2 linked regions of the Pleurocapsa sp. PCC 7327 genome follow. The protein of the gene in region 2 interacts with the protein of the main gene of each other region in a pairwise test. Links are inferred from orthologs where the notes say so. Each region holds a gene or a part of one and is shown on either strand. Other genes may lie near its edges.

What was found. Proteins that work in one complex are often made in the same cells at the same time.
Region 1: the proteins of PLE7327_RS20470 (region 2) and glp interact in binary tests that used the Escherichia coli proteins (3 or more experiments, as listed by UniProt). The link is inferred for Pleurocapsa sp. PCC 7327 from one-to-one orthologs.

What each region holds. Positions count from the first base shown.
Region 1 is NC_019689.1:2,136,130-2,142,177, forward strand. What follows is about bases 2,621-5,413. They hold glp (gephyrin-like molybdotransferase Glp), read left to right. Parts: upstream 2,621-3,289; coding sequence 3,290-4,537; downstream 4,538-5,413. Other genes in these bases: PLE7327_RS09525 (THUMP domain-containing protein), read right to left, coding at 4,597-5,136. In the rest of the region: PLE7327_RS09505 (LptF/LptG family permease), read left to right, coding at 1-1,138; PLE7327_RS09510 (IS630 transposase-related protein), read left to right, coding at 1,539-1,868; PLE7327_RS24325 (hypothetical protein), read right to left, coding at 2,073-2,237; PLE7327_RS09535 (hypothetical protein), read left to right, coding at 5,858-6,048. UniProt on the Escherichia coli protein: Catalyzes the insertion of molybdate into adenylated molybdopterin with the concomitant release of AMP.
Region 2 is NC_019689.1:4,543,767-4,551,701, reverse strand. Bases 3,058-5,831 are described here. They hold PLE7327_RS20470 (molybdenum cofactor guanylyltransferase), read right to left. Parts: upstream 4,856-5,831; coding sequence 4,259-4,855; downstream 3,058-4,258. Other genes in these bases: PLE7327_RS20460 (pentapeptide repeat-containing protein), read left to right, coding at 5,410-5,831; PLE7327_RS20465 (hypothetical protein), read left to right, coding at 4,883-5,260; PLE7327_RS20475 (tRNA (5-methylaminomethyl-2-thiouridine)(34)-methyltransferase MnmD), read right to left, coding at 3,351-4,262; PLE7327_RS20480 (two-component system response regulator), read right to left, coding at 3,058-3,259. Outside these bases: PLE7327_RS20490 (hypothetical protein), read right to left, coding at 2-340; PLE7327_RS25470 (hypothetical protein), read right to left, coding at 385-591; bifunctional UDP-N-acetylglucosamine diphosphorylase/glucosamine-1-phosphate N-acetyltransferase GlmU, read right to left, coding at 680-2,053; more of PLE7327_RS20480, read right to left, coding at 2,279-3,057; more of PLE7327_RS20460, read left to right, coding at 5,832-6,021; PLE7327_RS20455 (GyrI-like domain-containing protein), read right to left, coding at 6,098-6,427; PLE7327_RS20450 (MerR family DNA-binding transcriptional regulator), read right to left, coding at 6,390-6,548; PLE7327_RS20445 (iron uptake porin), read left to right, coding at 6,773-7,935. UniProt on the Escherichia coli protein: Transfers a GMP moiety from GTP to Mo-molybdopterin (Mo-MPT) cofactor (Moco or molybdenum cofactor) to form Mo-molybdopterin guanine dinucleotide (Mo-MGD) cofactor.

The DNA.
Region 1 (6,048 bases), 2.4 Mb from region 2 along the record:
GCAGCTTGGTGGCATATCAATTATGGATCGCTATATCGTCACTGAGTTAATCGGACCTTTTCTTTTAAGCATTGGCATTTTTTCTTCTTTAGGCGTTGCGATTGGTTACTCGTCCGACTTGATTAACAAAGTTATTGAATCCAATTTGCCAATCGTGCAAGCAGCACAAGTATTGCTGTTAAAAGTACCTGAGTTTATCTCCTATGCCTTGCCGATCTCAGTTCTTCTGTCTTCGCTAATGGCATTCGGTCGCCTCAGCAACAATAGCGAGATAATTGCCTTGCGCGGTTGCGGTGTCAGTCTCTATCGAATTGTAGCCCCCGCGATCGCGCTTAGCCTATTGGTTACGGGAATAACCTTTCTCTTCAACGAATTAGTCGTCCCCGCAGCCAATTATCGAGCTACAGCTATCTTAGTGGAATCCATTCAGGAAGAACATCCCTTTTGGCAGACGAGAGACATTTTCTATCCCGACTACGAGAAAGTGACGTTGCCCAACGGCGAAACTAGGCAGAGACTCAAAAGCTTATTTTATGCCAAACAATTTGATGGCAAACAGATGAAAATGCTGACTATTTTGCAATGGCTAGGAGAAAACTTAAACCAAATTATTATTTCTGACTCGGCAAGTTGGAACGGGGAACAACAAACTTGGGATTTTTTTAATGGCACGATCTATAAAATTGCTTCCGATACTTCCTACGACGAGACGCTTTCATTCGATCGCCGACAGATTCCCTTCTCCAGAGTTCCTTTCGATCTCGCCGTTCTCGGTCGCGATCCCGATGAAATGAACATTGCTCAAGCGCAAGCGTATATGAAACTCCTCCGACAGACAGGCGATGAAAAAAAACTTCTCATGTTTGAAGTGAGAACCCAACAAAAAATGGCATTTCCTTTTGTTTGTTTAGTATTTGGCGTAGTCGGATCGGCGTTAGGAAGTCGTCCTCAACACGTGAGTCGCGCAACCAGTTTTGGATTGAGCGTCGCGATCGTGTTTCTTTATTACGTGTTAGGATTCTCGCTGGGAAGCTTCGGCACGATTGGTATTTTTTCTCCTTTTCTGGCGGCGTGGTTGCCTAATTTTATCGGTTTGGGAGTGGGATTGTGGCTGTTAGGGAGAACCGACAGCGATTAAAATCGCTGCCTCAGAAGTAAAGTCGTCTAAAGACGACTGGATAAGTGTTTCAGTCCATTTAAAATGGACTTTATTTATAAGCCAGGAAATTAATTTCCTGGCTTTGAGACTTTTGCAAATCGTTTAACGAAGCGCGGCTGAGTTAGTAGCCTAAGGACTAACTAATGCCGAGATTGGGGCACAATTATAAATAACGCAGAATTGGGTCAAACAAGCTCTCAAACGAATGTTCCAAAAGCTTGAGATTTCTTCCCGCGTTCAAATGATAGCCAAGCTTCAAGATATTATCGGTTCGATGGATTACTAATAGTGTCCGAGTTATGTTTTTTACGTACCAAACAAATATCGAAATAATATAGCATTTCCCGATCTGGTGAGGTACAATGCAGAGAGCGAGCGCATGACTGGAAGTCAACTAAAAATGAAAGCCTATTCTCTTGACCTAAGACCAAAAATTATTGATGTTTATCATCAAGGCAATATATCTCAACGTCAATTAGCTAAACAATTCGGTGTTGCCTTAAGTTCGATCGAAAAATTACTCAAACAAGATCGACAAACCGGACAGATTGCTCCTAAAGTAAGAATCAAACAAACACCGACTAAACTTAACCCTGAACAATTAAAGGTTCTCCAAGAGTTAGTTAACAGTAATAAAGATGCTACTTTAGAAGAACTTCGTCATCAGTTAGTAGCCACTACGGGAGTGGGAATTAGTCGTTCAACTTGAAAATTGTTGGTCAAAACTCAAAAGCATTTTCCGATCTCTTGGTGCGAGAACTTATCCTGATTTAGCTCATGCCATTGAATTGGCTTTCAATCAAATCTCTCTTAATGATATTCGTAACTGGTTTGTTCATTGTTGTTACCGTACCTCGCTAGACTGAAAAATGCTATATCTACCCTAATGAAGGCATAGTTTATTTCAAAGGACTTAGGCGAGAGTATGGCAAGTATAATCCGAATACGGGTCTTCAGTCTCCATCACCAGAGGATTGGGAAAAGCGTCAGCAAAAATTACGATGATGGAAACAGGAAATTCAAAGGCTCGATCGAGAAGCCAAAGACTATTGTAAGCAGCAAGGAATGAAATAATCACCGTAGAAAGACTTACAGCGTTCGATCGAGAAGCCAAAGACTATTAGACCTCCTGCAAAAGTGTTACGCGATCGCATAATTGGAGTGGGAAAGAAGTTCATAATTATAAATGCCAGCAATCAAATTAAATCTCAACCCAAACCGTCTTCTTCGGTTGCGATATCGACTTGAAAGAATTCTGAATATTTTTAGACTGCGATGAATATTTTCAATTACAATCCTTTCACTTGCTAACTTACGATTAAACTTCTTTTGCTCTAGACTTAACTGTTGATTGCGCTTTTTTTGTTGGGAATTCTACTGTTGGGATGAAGTTTCTGAATTCCTTGATATCCTTTATCAGCCAAACATTCTATCTGTTGTTCGATTCCTATTTTACTATTTTTCCAAATCTTAAAATCATGACTTTTTCCCTTCTCATGAGCAATACAAAGAATTTGTCTCGTTTTTGCGTCAGCTAAAACTTGCGATTTTATCGTGTGACACTTTTGCCGACCACTGTAGTAAGCTTTTTGTTTTTTTCGGTCTTTCTATTTCATGTTCTGCTACATCTACTACGACAATTTCAATTTCTGTATTTTGGGGTTGAACAGCTTTTTTCCCAGGCAGATTGAAAAGTCCCGATTTCATTAAAATATCTTCTACTTTTCTGGTGATTCGTAAAGCCGTTGTCTCGTTTATTCCCCAGCTAGTTCCGATATGAAAATAGGTGCGATACTCTCGCCAATATTCAAGAGTCATTAAGATTTGGTCTTCTGCGCTTAATTTATTTGGTCGTCCTGTTTTTTTTGTAAGACTTTTTCGGCTTCTAGAACTTTTACCATCTCTTTAAACGTCTCTGGATATACTCCACAAAGCCGTTTAAACTCTGTCGGTTTTAAATTTTTTACTTGAGAGTAAGTCATAACTCGAATTGTAATTTGGTTTTATTTTACCTAACTTACTCTGACTTTTGCTGGAGGTCTATTGTAAACAGCAAGAGATCAATTAAGAATTGCTGAGTCTTTCATTAAAACTTACAATCTTCTTAACGGCAGCAGCGTTAAATTTTTTATGTTGTCAGTTAAAGAAGCAGAATCAATCATTCTAGAGCTAGTTAAGCCACTCGATATACGAAAAGATACCGAAGTCGTTACTCTAAAAGATGCCACAGGTCGTATTCTGGCGCAACCCGTTACTAGCGATCTAGACTTTCCCTACTGGGATAATTCGGCGATGGATGGCTATGCAGTTAAGTTTGCCGATGTTGAATCCTGTAGTGCCGAATCTCCCGCCATTTTAGAAATCGTTGAAGAGATTCCCGCCGGAGTTCAGCCCAAAAGCGCGATCGCATCGGGACAAGCGGCGCGTATTTTTACTGGGGCGATGATGCCAGAAGGGACAGATACTATTGTCATACAGGAGAATACCAAACGAGAAGGAAATTGCGTTTTAGTGCTATCTCCCCCAAGTAGGTCAAACGCCTTCGTCCGCCAGCGGGGATCGTTTTACCAGGCAGGCAATCCGCTACTGGAGCCAGGTATAGTAATTAATGCGCCTGAGATTGCTGTATTAGCGACTGCCCAATGTACCCAATTAACGGTCTATCGCCGCCCCCGCGTCGCTATTCTCTCGACGGGAGATGAATTGGTTCCACCCGATAGAACCCTGCAACCGGGAAAAATTGTAGACTCAAATCAATATGCTTTGGCTGCATTTGTGGCAAGTCAGGGAGGAATTCCCATTCGCTTGGGCATCGTACCCGATAAACCCGATCTCCTCAAAGAGAAAATGACTCAAGCGATTGCCACTGCCGACATAGTTCTCTCTACAGGCGGGGTTTCGGTGGGAGATTATGATTATGTCGAGCAACTCCTCGCCGAGTTGGGAGGAGAAATCCGTATCCGCAGCGTTGCGATTAAACCCGGAAAACCGCTCACGGTTGCCGCGTTTGCCAATGGTTGCACCTACTTTGGCATTCCCGGAAATCCAGTATCTGCCCTAGTTAGTTGCTGGCGTTTCGTGCAACCTGCTTTGAGAAAGTTATCGGGTTTGTCGGACAATTGGCTGCCGACTTTTATGAAAGTGCGATCGCGCGATCGTTTGATTTCTGATGGCAAGCGAGAAACTTATCTTTGGGGACAGTTGCAGTCAGTTGACGGTGTCTGCGAGTTTCAATTGGCGGGTGGCGCTCAAAATTCAGCCAATCTCATCAATCTAGCACGAACGAACAGTTTGGCTGTTTTACCTGTCGGTCAAACGGCGATCGCGTCAGGACAAGAAGTCGATGTAATGCTGGTGGCCGGGGCATTTGGTCGTTGATAGTAGTTAGTAGTTGGAGGAAATGTTAGTGACAACTAACCACTAACTAATAACCATTTTTAATCAATCCGCATCCAGGGATAGCGTTCTAAATCTTCTCGCTTCCAGCAAGCTAAACCCGCCCATTGACCCAAGGTTTCTACAATCGCGATCGCATCTGGATTCTCAAAGGTAATGCGTCCTGGCGTTCCCGCTTTCTCAAGCGCTTCTAGCAAAATTTTATCGAGAAAATGCTCTTCATCCAAACTGGAGAGGCGACCTTTAAAACCGCGACGGTGTATTCGCACGTGAAAACTTTTACCTGCCAGTTGGGGCACCCACTGCAAAACAATCTCTTTTGCCTTAGCTTCAAATTCTTCAGGCGATTGAAAAGTAAAGGTATTGGTTACGGGAACGATGCGAGCAATGCGAGTCAAAAAATCGGGATGGTTTGCGATCCACTCCTGTAAGTTTTCTAGAAATCGGTTGATATCGCCAACTTTCATCGCTAAAACGTTAAAAAAGTCAGTTTCACTGACGATTCCAAATCCCTGGAGCTCTTTAAAGGCTTTTTGAAAGCTGTGCTCGTGAAGATTAACTACTACATTCCAATCGCGCATTATCCTTCTCGCCTCCTCTTATTTTGCTTTTCTAATCCTATTCTCGCTCGGTTTAAAACTGCCCTGTAATTCAAAGAAATTAAAATAAAGGGTTCTCCGTACTAAAATTATTCAGTAGTCTGAAACCAAAGCTGAAGAAAAAGATGTCACCAAGAGTGAATTTCACTATGGCAAATTCCAGTGTGGAATTCTTTTGCCTGCTGAGGTTGAAAATACCAATGTCACGGCAGAGTACAAAGATGGGATTTTACATCTGACCTTGCCTAAAACTCAAGCAGAAAAGAACAAAGTTGTCAAAGTTAATCTCGTCGAACCAACTGCTGCTTAATTAGTTTCTCTTTTAGGAGTCTTGGCTCTATATTGCTAAATATTACTAAGGCTTTTGAATTGAAAAGTTTTCATTTATAATTAATTTATTCTGTTTAAACTTAGATCTTGTATCTTGGGCATCAACGCCTAGAACTAAAGTTCTAAGTTCAAAGCTTAACACTATTAAAATAGACTAAAATTCCTATCGGGTCTTGTTTAGAAGACTTTTTTGATCGGACAGGAAATTAATTACAAGAGTCAGCAATTCAAATCGCTGTCTCATGTTTAAAGTCGTCTTTAGACGACTGCATAAGCGGTTGATGCAACTTGATATTTAGGTTCCAAGAAATTTATTTTTTTGGGAAAATCAAAAGACAATTACCCTAGTTGAATCATCAAGAAATTAATAATTATGTCAGTCAATTATCAAGGGAAAATCATTACTCTTTGGACAACTTTTCTTTTAGGAACAATTTTTCACACCGACCTAGGTTTAATGCCTCTATTTCACGGAAAAAGCGTCGCTCATTCCCATGAAATTGGAGATATTTCTTGGGTTATGTGGTTAATGTTAGCTTTTTTTGTCTTGCCAATGTTTGCTAT
Region 2 (7,935 bases):
TTTAGGGATTGCCTACCAACCCAAACAGTTTGGCAGCACCGCCTAAGATTGTTACAATCAAGCCAATCAGAACACCGCGATTGATAAATTTCTGGTCATCAATTTGCTTACCAAGTTCGCCTACTTTAGTTTCCAACGCTTTGAGATCGCCCCCTAGCTTGGTTTGCCCTACCTCTAGCCTATTGAGTCGTTCATCAATCTTGCCGAGCTTGGTTTCAACTTTCTTATCAAGGGTATCGAGCTTAGTCTCGAACTTTTCATCGAGCTTATCTATCTTCTGCTCTATTCGCTCTAAGATTTTGCCTAAATCGGTCGTCACCTGAATCGGTGTGTTGGACATTTTGGTAAACTCCTATTAGATAGATGAAATTTTTCTGCTGTTCCCTAGCTGTTCGTACCAGCTAGGGGATTGTCTTTATTATCTCGATTATCTCGCTGCCACACGATCTCCATAACCGTCGTTCTCCCCGAAATGCTTTGGGGAGCGTGTGGCGGCTTCGCCAGGTTTACGGTATTGTTCGATGTACCACTCGCGCAGTGCGATCGCGCAATCGTCTTTGGTTGACCCCTATCGAATGAATTTTGAGACAAGAATCACGAATAACCAACTGAAAAGTCCAAAAATCGGCAAATAAATTTCTTCAAAAAAGGTTTGTCGATTCATAATTGCGAATTGTTTTTATGCCTTACGATTTCCCATATCGGTTTTTATCTTATGCCATCCTTCGATGATTTTCTGGTTTTCTCTAGCGATCGCGAGAGCTTCGTTGGGGACATTTTTGGTAATCACCGAACCCGCCGCCACAGTTACGTCTTCTCCAATAGTAACGGGAGCAATGAAAACGCTATTGGCTCCGGTTTTAGTACCGCTGCCGATGTGGGTGTGATGTTTCTTCACGCCGTCATAGTTAGCGGTAATCGTTCCGGCACCGACATTAACGCGATCGCCGAGTGTGGCATCTCCGATATAAGATAGGTGAGCCACATTGGTTTTATTTCCAATCGTGGCTTTCTTGATTTCCACAAAATTGCCAATGCGGCAAGACTCCCCTATCCTGACTTCGCCCCGTAAATGAGTATAGGGCCCGATGCGGCAACCAGCTTCTACATGACTATTACTCACTACGGAATACATTACCGTCACGTTTTCGCCAATCTGACTATTTTCTATCAAACTACCGGGACCGATGCGGCAGCCCGAACCAATCTCGGTATTTCCACGTAAGTGAGTCTGCGGTTCTACGATGGTATCTGGGTGCAGGATTACCGTATCATCGATGGTAATGCTATCGGGGTCAATTAACGTCACGCCTGCTGCCATCCAGTAATCTTTAATGCGGGTTTGCAGAATTTGATAGGCTTCTGCTAGTTGTTTGCGATCGTTAATGCCGCTAATTTCTAGATAATCTTCTACATCTACTGCCATGACTGGATGAAGATAAGCGATCGCCTCGGTGAGATAGTATTCTTGTTGCTGATTGTTGGCGCTAAGTTTGGGCAGAGTTTCTGCGAGTTTTTGCCAATTAAAGCAATAAATTCCTCCATTAATGCGGTGATTTTGCTTTTGGGCGGCAGTACAATCTCGGTCTTCAACAATTTGCGTGACGATATTGTTCCCGTCGCAAAAAACGCGCCCATAGCCTTTAGGATTCGGCAAATGGGCGGTTAAAAGCGTTGCGGCATTTTGATGGGTTTTATGAATTTGTAAGAGTCGTTGGAGAGTTTCCGGTCGCAGGAGGGGAACGTCCCCATTCAGAACGAGCAAATCTCCCGTAAATCCTGCTAAATGGGGCAGTAGTTGCCGAACTGCGTGTCCGGTTCCTAATTGTTCGGTTTGTTCGACAAATTCTAATCCTTGTTGGTGTTGAAGTGCTTCTTTTACTCGTTCTGCTTGGTAGCCAACGATCGCGATCCGCCGTTGCGGGTTTAGCAGTCGGCAACTATCGAGGGTTCTCTCAAGCAGCGATCGCCCGCCTAGAGAATGTAAAACCTTGGGCAGATTTGATTTCATCCGGGTTCCGCGCCCAGCCGCTAAAATTGCTACCGCTACCATTGCTTTAATACTTTTTAACTTCCTCGACTGGAGTATATCGCGTCTCGATTCCGTCGCTCAACAGTTCAAAGTTTTAAATTCAAAATTAATTTAGGTTTCAAGTCTCTAAATTTATTTTTGGAACAAGTCAAACAGCGAAGTTTCTTCTTTTAATCTCCTGACTTCAGGCGTAAACGACCAATTTTGAATTTTGAACTCTAATCTTTGAACTATTTTATCCCGCCTCTACGACGTTGTTGCAGTTGCTTGGATAAAGGCGGTAAACTGGTTGACCAGTTCGGGGTTGCGCCAACCTTTCTCAGTTTCTTCGGCAATGACTGCGATCGCTTCGTCGGGGGTCAGGGCTTGTTTGTAGGGTCGATCGCTCGTGAGGGCAACGTAAATATCGAGAATTTGAAACACCTGTGCTAGCCAAGGAATCTCTTCTCCTGACAAGCCATCGGGGTAGCCGCTACCGTCCCACCGTTCGTGGTGATGGCGGATAATGGGCAATACTCCCCGTCGGTTTTGCATGGGCTGACAAATTTTTTCTCCAACTAAAACGTGTTGCTCGATCAGTTCGCGCTCTTCTGCCGTGAGTTCGCCTTTTTTAAGCAAAACTGCATCGGGAATGCAGACAGTACCGATATCGTGCAGGCGTGCGGCAAAGATCAGATCGCTAATTTCTGTAGCTGAAAGTTCCAGGTATTCTCCAAAGGATTGGGCTAAGTTCTCCAGTTTGGCAAACGTTCTTCCATCCTTTGTAGAACGATTTTCAATCGCGCTGGCAATGGAAAATAAAAGCTGTTCGGTTTGATCTAAGCCTTCATTGAGGCGTTTTTGCTGGATCAACAATTTAACTTTGGTTAATAGTTCGAGGCGATCGAGGGGTTTGGCTAGGAAATCATCGCCGCCAACTTCGCGACCTTTGACTCGCCAGTTTCTATCGTCGGAGGCAGTGATAAAAATTACTGGGATCGAGCAAGTTCTTTCATCCTGTTTCAAGCGCTCGCAGATTTCAAAGCCATCTGTGTGAGGCATGATAACATCTAGCAAGATTAAATCTGGCTTGTTGTCGAGGACGACTTTCACGACATCTCTGCTATCATCGGCTTCTAGGACTTTGTAGCCATCTAGCGATAGCAGATCGACGGCTGCCATCCGGCTGTAGCGGTGATCGTCAACGACTAGGATTTTAGCTTGCTCGGAACTAACTAGAGTACTCACAGCAACAGGATGAATATGAAACTTTACGATCTATACTAACTCTAGTATGGATAATCGTCGTTCTTTTGCACATCAGTTTTTCTACGGAATTTTATTTACGAGAGTCTACTGGAATTGAATTGATATCGGTAAAAACTTTAGACCAACGTTTTTTCCATTGGCTTGTCGGTTCTAGAGAACTCGATCGCTGCTCGATTCGTCGTTGCTCGGCGATCGCTTCGGCTGAATTTTGCAGTTGGGGATCGCGATAGGGAATTGCAGCGCGAGTCTGTAAATGTTCGGATTCTTGTTGAGAAAGAGGCGGTAAATCCCGATCGCCAAAACTGGCCACAGTTCCCGGCGATCGTCTGCCAACGCTATTGGATGCGCCAACTCGCAACCCCGCCAATTGTAAGGCAGTGCGTACCGAAGCCGCACAGGAATAGGTAGCCAGTCTGCCATCCGGTTTTAAACAGCGAGCGACAATTGCTAAAAATTCCACTGTCCACAATTGTGGACATTTCGGAGGAGAAAAGGGATCTAAAAAGATCGCATCGCTTTGAAAGCCAGATTGTTGGACTTGTTGAATTTTTTCTCTAGCATCTCCGATTAATAATCGAGCATCTAACCGACAAGTTTTTACCCGATAATTTTCTGCTAATTCTTCTAATAAGTCGGGAATCGGTGGCAACCATCGAACGAGTAGTTGCTCGGCGATCGCTTGACGGGGAACCAATCGATCGAGTTCTAGGGCAATTAACTCTACTCGACAATCGGGATTCGCTGTCCAAATCGTTTCTAGAGCAGCCGCACTATTGTAGCCCAATCCATAGCAAATATCGAGTAATTTAAGAGAATTGTTAGCCTTAGCTTTTTCTCTTAATTGACAGGGTTCGACAAATTTTCTTTCCGCTTCTTGTTTGGCACCACAGGAAGAATGAAAGGTTTCGCCAAACTCGTTGGAAAAGAAGGTAAAAGAGCCATCGGCAGTGGATTGTAAGGGAAAATGAGGAGTCCTAATCATCCTTTTTGGATTTGTTCTAAATCAGCAGGCGTATTGCAATTAAACAAGATATTGGCATCGCTGACGGGAAGTTCTCGCACGGGATGTTGCTCTAACCAACGTTGAAAAGATCTGCCACCGCCATCGATAAATTCATTGAGTACAGACAGACAACGGCGGCGATAAAAACCGCACAGCGGTTCCCATCCTTTGGAACTTTTTGGTAATGCCGCGATCGCTTCTGGCGGAGTTGTCTCCAAATAACTCGACCATTTCTGAATTTCAGACTCCGTAAGATTAGGGAGATCGCAAGCGAGTAGCAATACCCACTCAGTTTTTACATAAGTTAATGCTTGTGCAAAGCCAATTAAAGGACCATGAGGTTCGGTTTCTCCCGGTAACGCAACCTCTCGAATCATTTGACAATCACCAGGAGCGATCGCTTGATATTTTTCTATCCAGGGAGTAATAACATAGACTTGACTGGCACATTGACTGGCTAAAAGGCAAATTTTTTTCAGGAAAGGTTGCCCTTGAATTGTGATCGCGGCTTTATCTCGTCCCATACGGGAACTTCGTCCTCCAGCTAGAATAATGGCTGCGAACTGTGTCATGGTTTAATCGATCGCCTTCGAGCTTGTATGAAAGATAACGATTCCTTTAAAGAGCAAAAGCTCAATAAATTTCAACTATCGATCTATTTACTTCCGATTGTAGGCTGGGTACCCGCTCTGTGGACGCTGTATCGGAAACAAGGAACTCGCGAGCAACAATCTATCAGCCGCCTGTCAGTTACCTTGACCTTAGCTTGGCTGCTGGTCTATGTTCTCCTGTGGCTGGGAGCAGCACAAACTTCAGAATTTTTGACACTGCGTTTGCTTTATCTAAATGGTCTGCTCACTTCTGGCTATATTCTGACGTGTTTGGGATTAATGATTCGTCTGTGGCAAGGAAAGTCGGTTCGCTTGCCAGGAATTAGTTGCGCTGCTAGAAAAGTGGCTCGTAAGCAAGATATATAAATCTTCATGACAAAATGGACTGTTTTTTTAAATGCCCTCTCAGCGGCATAATGGCGCGGCAAGATAGAGTTAAGGGGGTATGACAACAATGACAACAATGACAACAATAAATCATTCAACTCCAATAAACTCTCTCGGAGGTGAGCCATATGGCAAACCAACAACACCTCGCGCTGCTCAAGCAAGGAGTAGCCGTCTGGAATAATTCCAAGGAGAGAAATACGATCGTTTGGCCCGATCTCCGCGAAGCGAATCTGGCAGGGGAAAACCTCAGTGGAGCTAGTCTTCCGTGGGCAAATTGCATCAAAGCCGATCTGCGCAAGACAAATCTGAGTCAAGCTAACTTGGGAGGAGCCGATCTGCGTTGGGCAAACCTTGAAGAAGCGAATCTCGAAGGAGCCAACCTTAATCGAGCAGACCTAAGTCAGGCAAACCTAAGCAGGGCAAACCTCACTCAGGTAAAACTCGTCAAAGCAGATTTGCGCAAGACAAATTTGAGCGAAGCCAATTTGCAAGGTGCAGACCTGCGTTGGGCAAACCTCGGCGAAGCCAACTTGGAAAGAACCAACCTCAGCCAAGCAAACTTGCAATGGGTGAATTTTGCTAAAGCAAATCTTAGCGAAGCCAACCTGGAAGATGCAGATCTTAACCAAGCTAACCTTACCGAAGCCAAGCTGAAAGGGACAAATTTTGAAGGAGCCAATCTCCAAGGCGTAAGAGGCAAAAAAATCCTCGAACGAGAAAAGAGCGTGCTTTGCTGAAATTTTTTCTCAAATTTATACTAAGGCGATCGCATTCTGGTGAGATCGCCGAATACTAGCTCTGAAGATATGCAACTCAAATCTTCTCGACGGGAACTCGAACCTCTGTCAGGTACTGCGACTGGTCTCCATCCCGTTCGTATTGCAAGTAGACTTCGCGAGTAGAACCGACAATTTGATATCCCTGCTTTTCTACCCACTCCAGTAAGGCATTATAAGCTTGTCCCAGCGTGGCAAAGGAACCATGATGAACTGCACAAGCCATAGTTTCTACTGCTGGCAGTTCGTACACCCATACCCGCTCGTTGCCGGAAATCTGATCGTAGATGGGCACGGCAGATTCTACAGGAATGTCGCGATCGCGCAACTTAGTATCGTGGTAAATAGCGATGCCGCACGGTCGCATAGTAGCGATAGCCCGTATCGCTATCGACTTCGGCCGGTTTGAGCAAACCCATGCGATCGTATAGGCGCAATGTTTTAGGAGAGATGCGGCTGAGTTGAGCAAAGTCACCGATTCTTAACATGTAGTGACGACCGGGCGTTTCTGCCTTAAGTTAACATCTTGCCCCAAGGTAAAGTCAAGCCTTTACCAAGCCGATTATTAATGATACTTTTTACAAATATTTTCGCGGTTTTACTTAGCTTAATCGAGCTAATCATCTTGATTGCGATCTAAGTAGACTATGTATAATAAAAAATATAAGGCTATAAACTTTGTAGTCAAAAAAGGTGTGAGGAAAAGCGAAAAATGTTCAAGATACTGTGGAAATCACTTCTAGTCAGTCCGGCTGTTTTGGTAGCAGCTTTAGCATTTTCATCTGTAGCAAAGGCAGCAGAGGACACGACAAAAACTGAATTCAAACTAAATGCCACATCGGAAATTGAAGCGATATCGTTAGAAAAAAATTCAGCTCAAGACACGACCAAAGCTGAACTTAATCCAAACGCCGCTTCACCAATGGAATTAGCGCAAGCTCAACCGGACGTAACATCTGAAAATAGCGATCCGACATTAAATCAACTAGACAACTATAGCAACGAAGGTCAAGGCTCTAGAAGCTCTGAGGATCAAGTTACCAGCGTCAACGAATTGAAGGATGTCGCTCCTACTGAATGGGCATATGAAGCGCTTCGGAGTTTGGTAGAACGCTATGGATGTATCGTCGGTTATCCCGACCAGACCTACCGAGGCAACCGCGCTCTAACCCGTTGGGAGTTCGCCGCTGGTTTGAACGCTTGTATGAACACCATGGAGCGTCTCATTCAGGAGAACGTCGCCGTTCTTAAAGAAGATGTCGATACGCTCAAGCGACTGATGCAGGAGTTTGAAGCCGAACTCGCTGCTCTAGGAGCGCGCGTCGATAACTTAGAAGGTCGAGTGGCTTTCTTGGAAGATAACCAATTTTCTACTACTACGAAACTGAGTGGAGAGGTCATCTTCGCTGCAACGGACACCTTTGGCGAAGATGATAACACCCAAACCGTTTTCGGCGATCGCGTTCGCCTAACGCTCAATACGAGCTTCACCGGAGAAGACCGCTTAGTAACCCGTCTGGCGGCTGGAAATTTGGAGGCGTTTAACGTTACCGGAGATGGAGCGCTAGAGCCTACGACGACCCAAACCTTTAACCTTAAACCAGACGATAACAATGACGTTGCGATCGATTGGTTGTCCTACTACTATCCCCTCAAATTTGGCGACGACTTTACAATCAATACTTACGTAGCAGCTGTTGGCGGTATTTGGAGTGACATTGCCCCCACTAGCAATCCCTTCTTCGAAGATTTCGACGGCGGTAACGGTGCCCTTTCTACCTTTGCTAGCGAAAACCCAATTTTTAGAATCGGCGGCGGCACGGGTATTGCTGCTAACTTTGACATCGGTCCAGTACAAGTCACAGGCGGTTACCT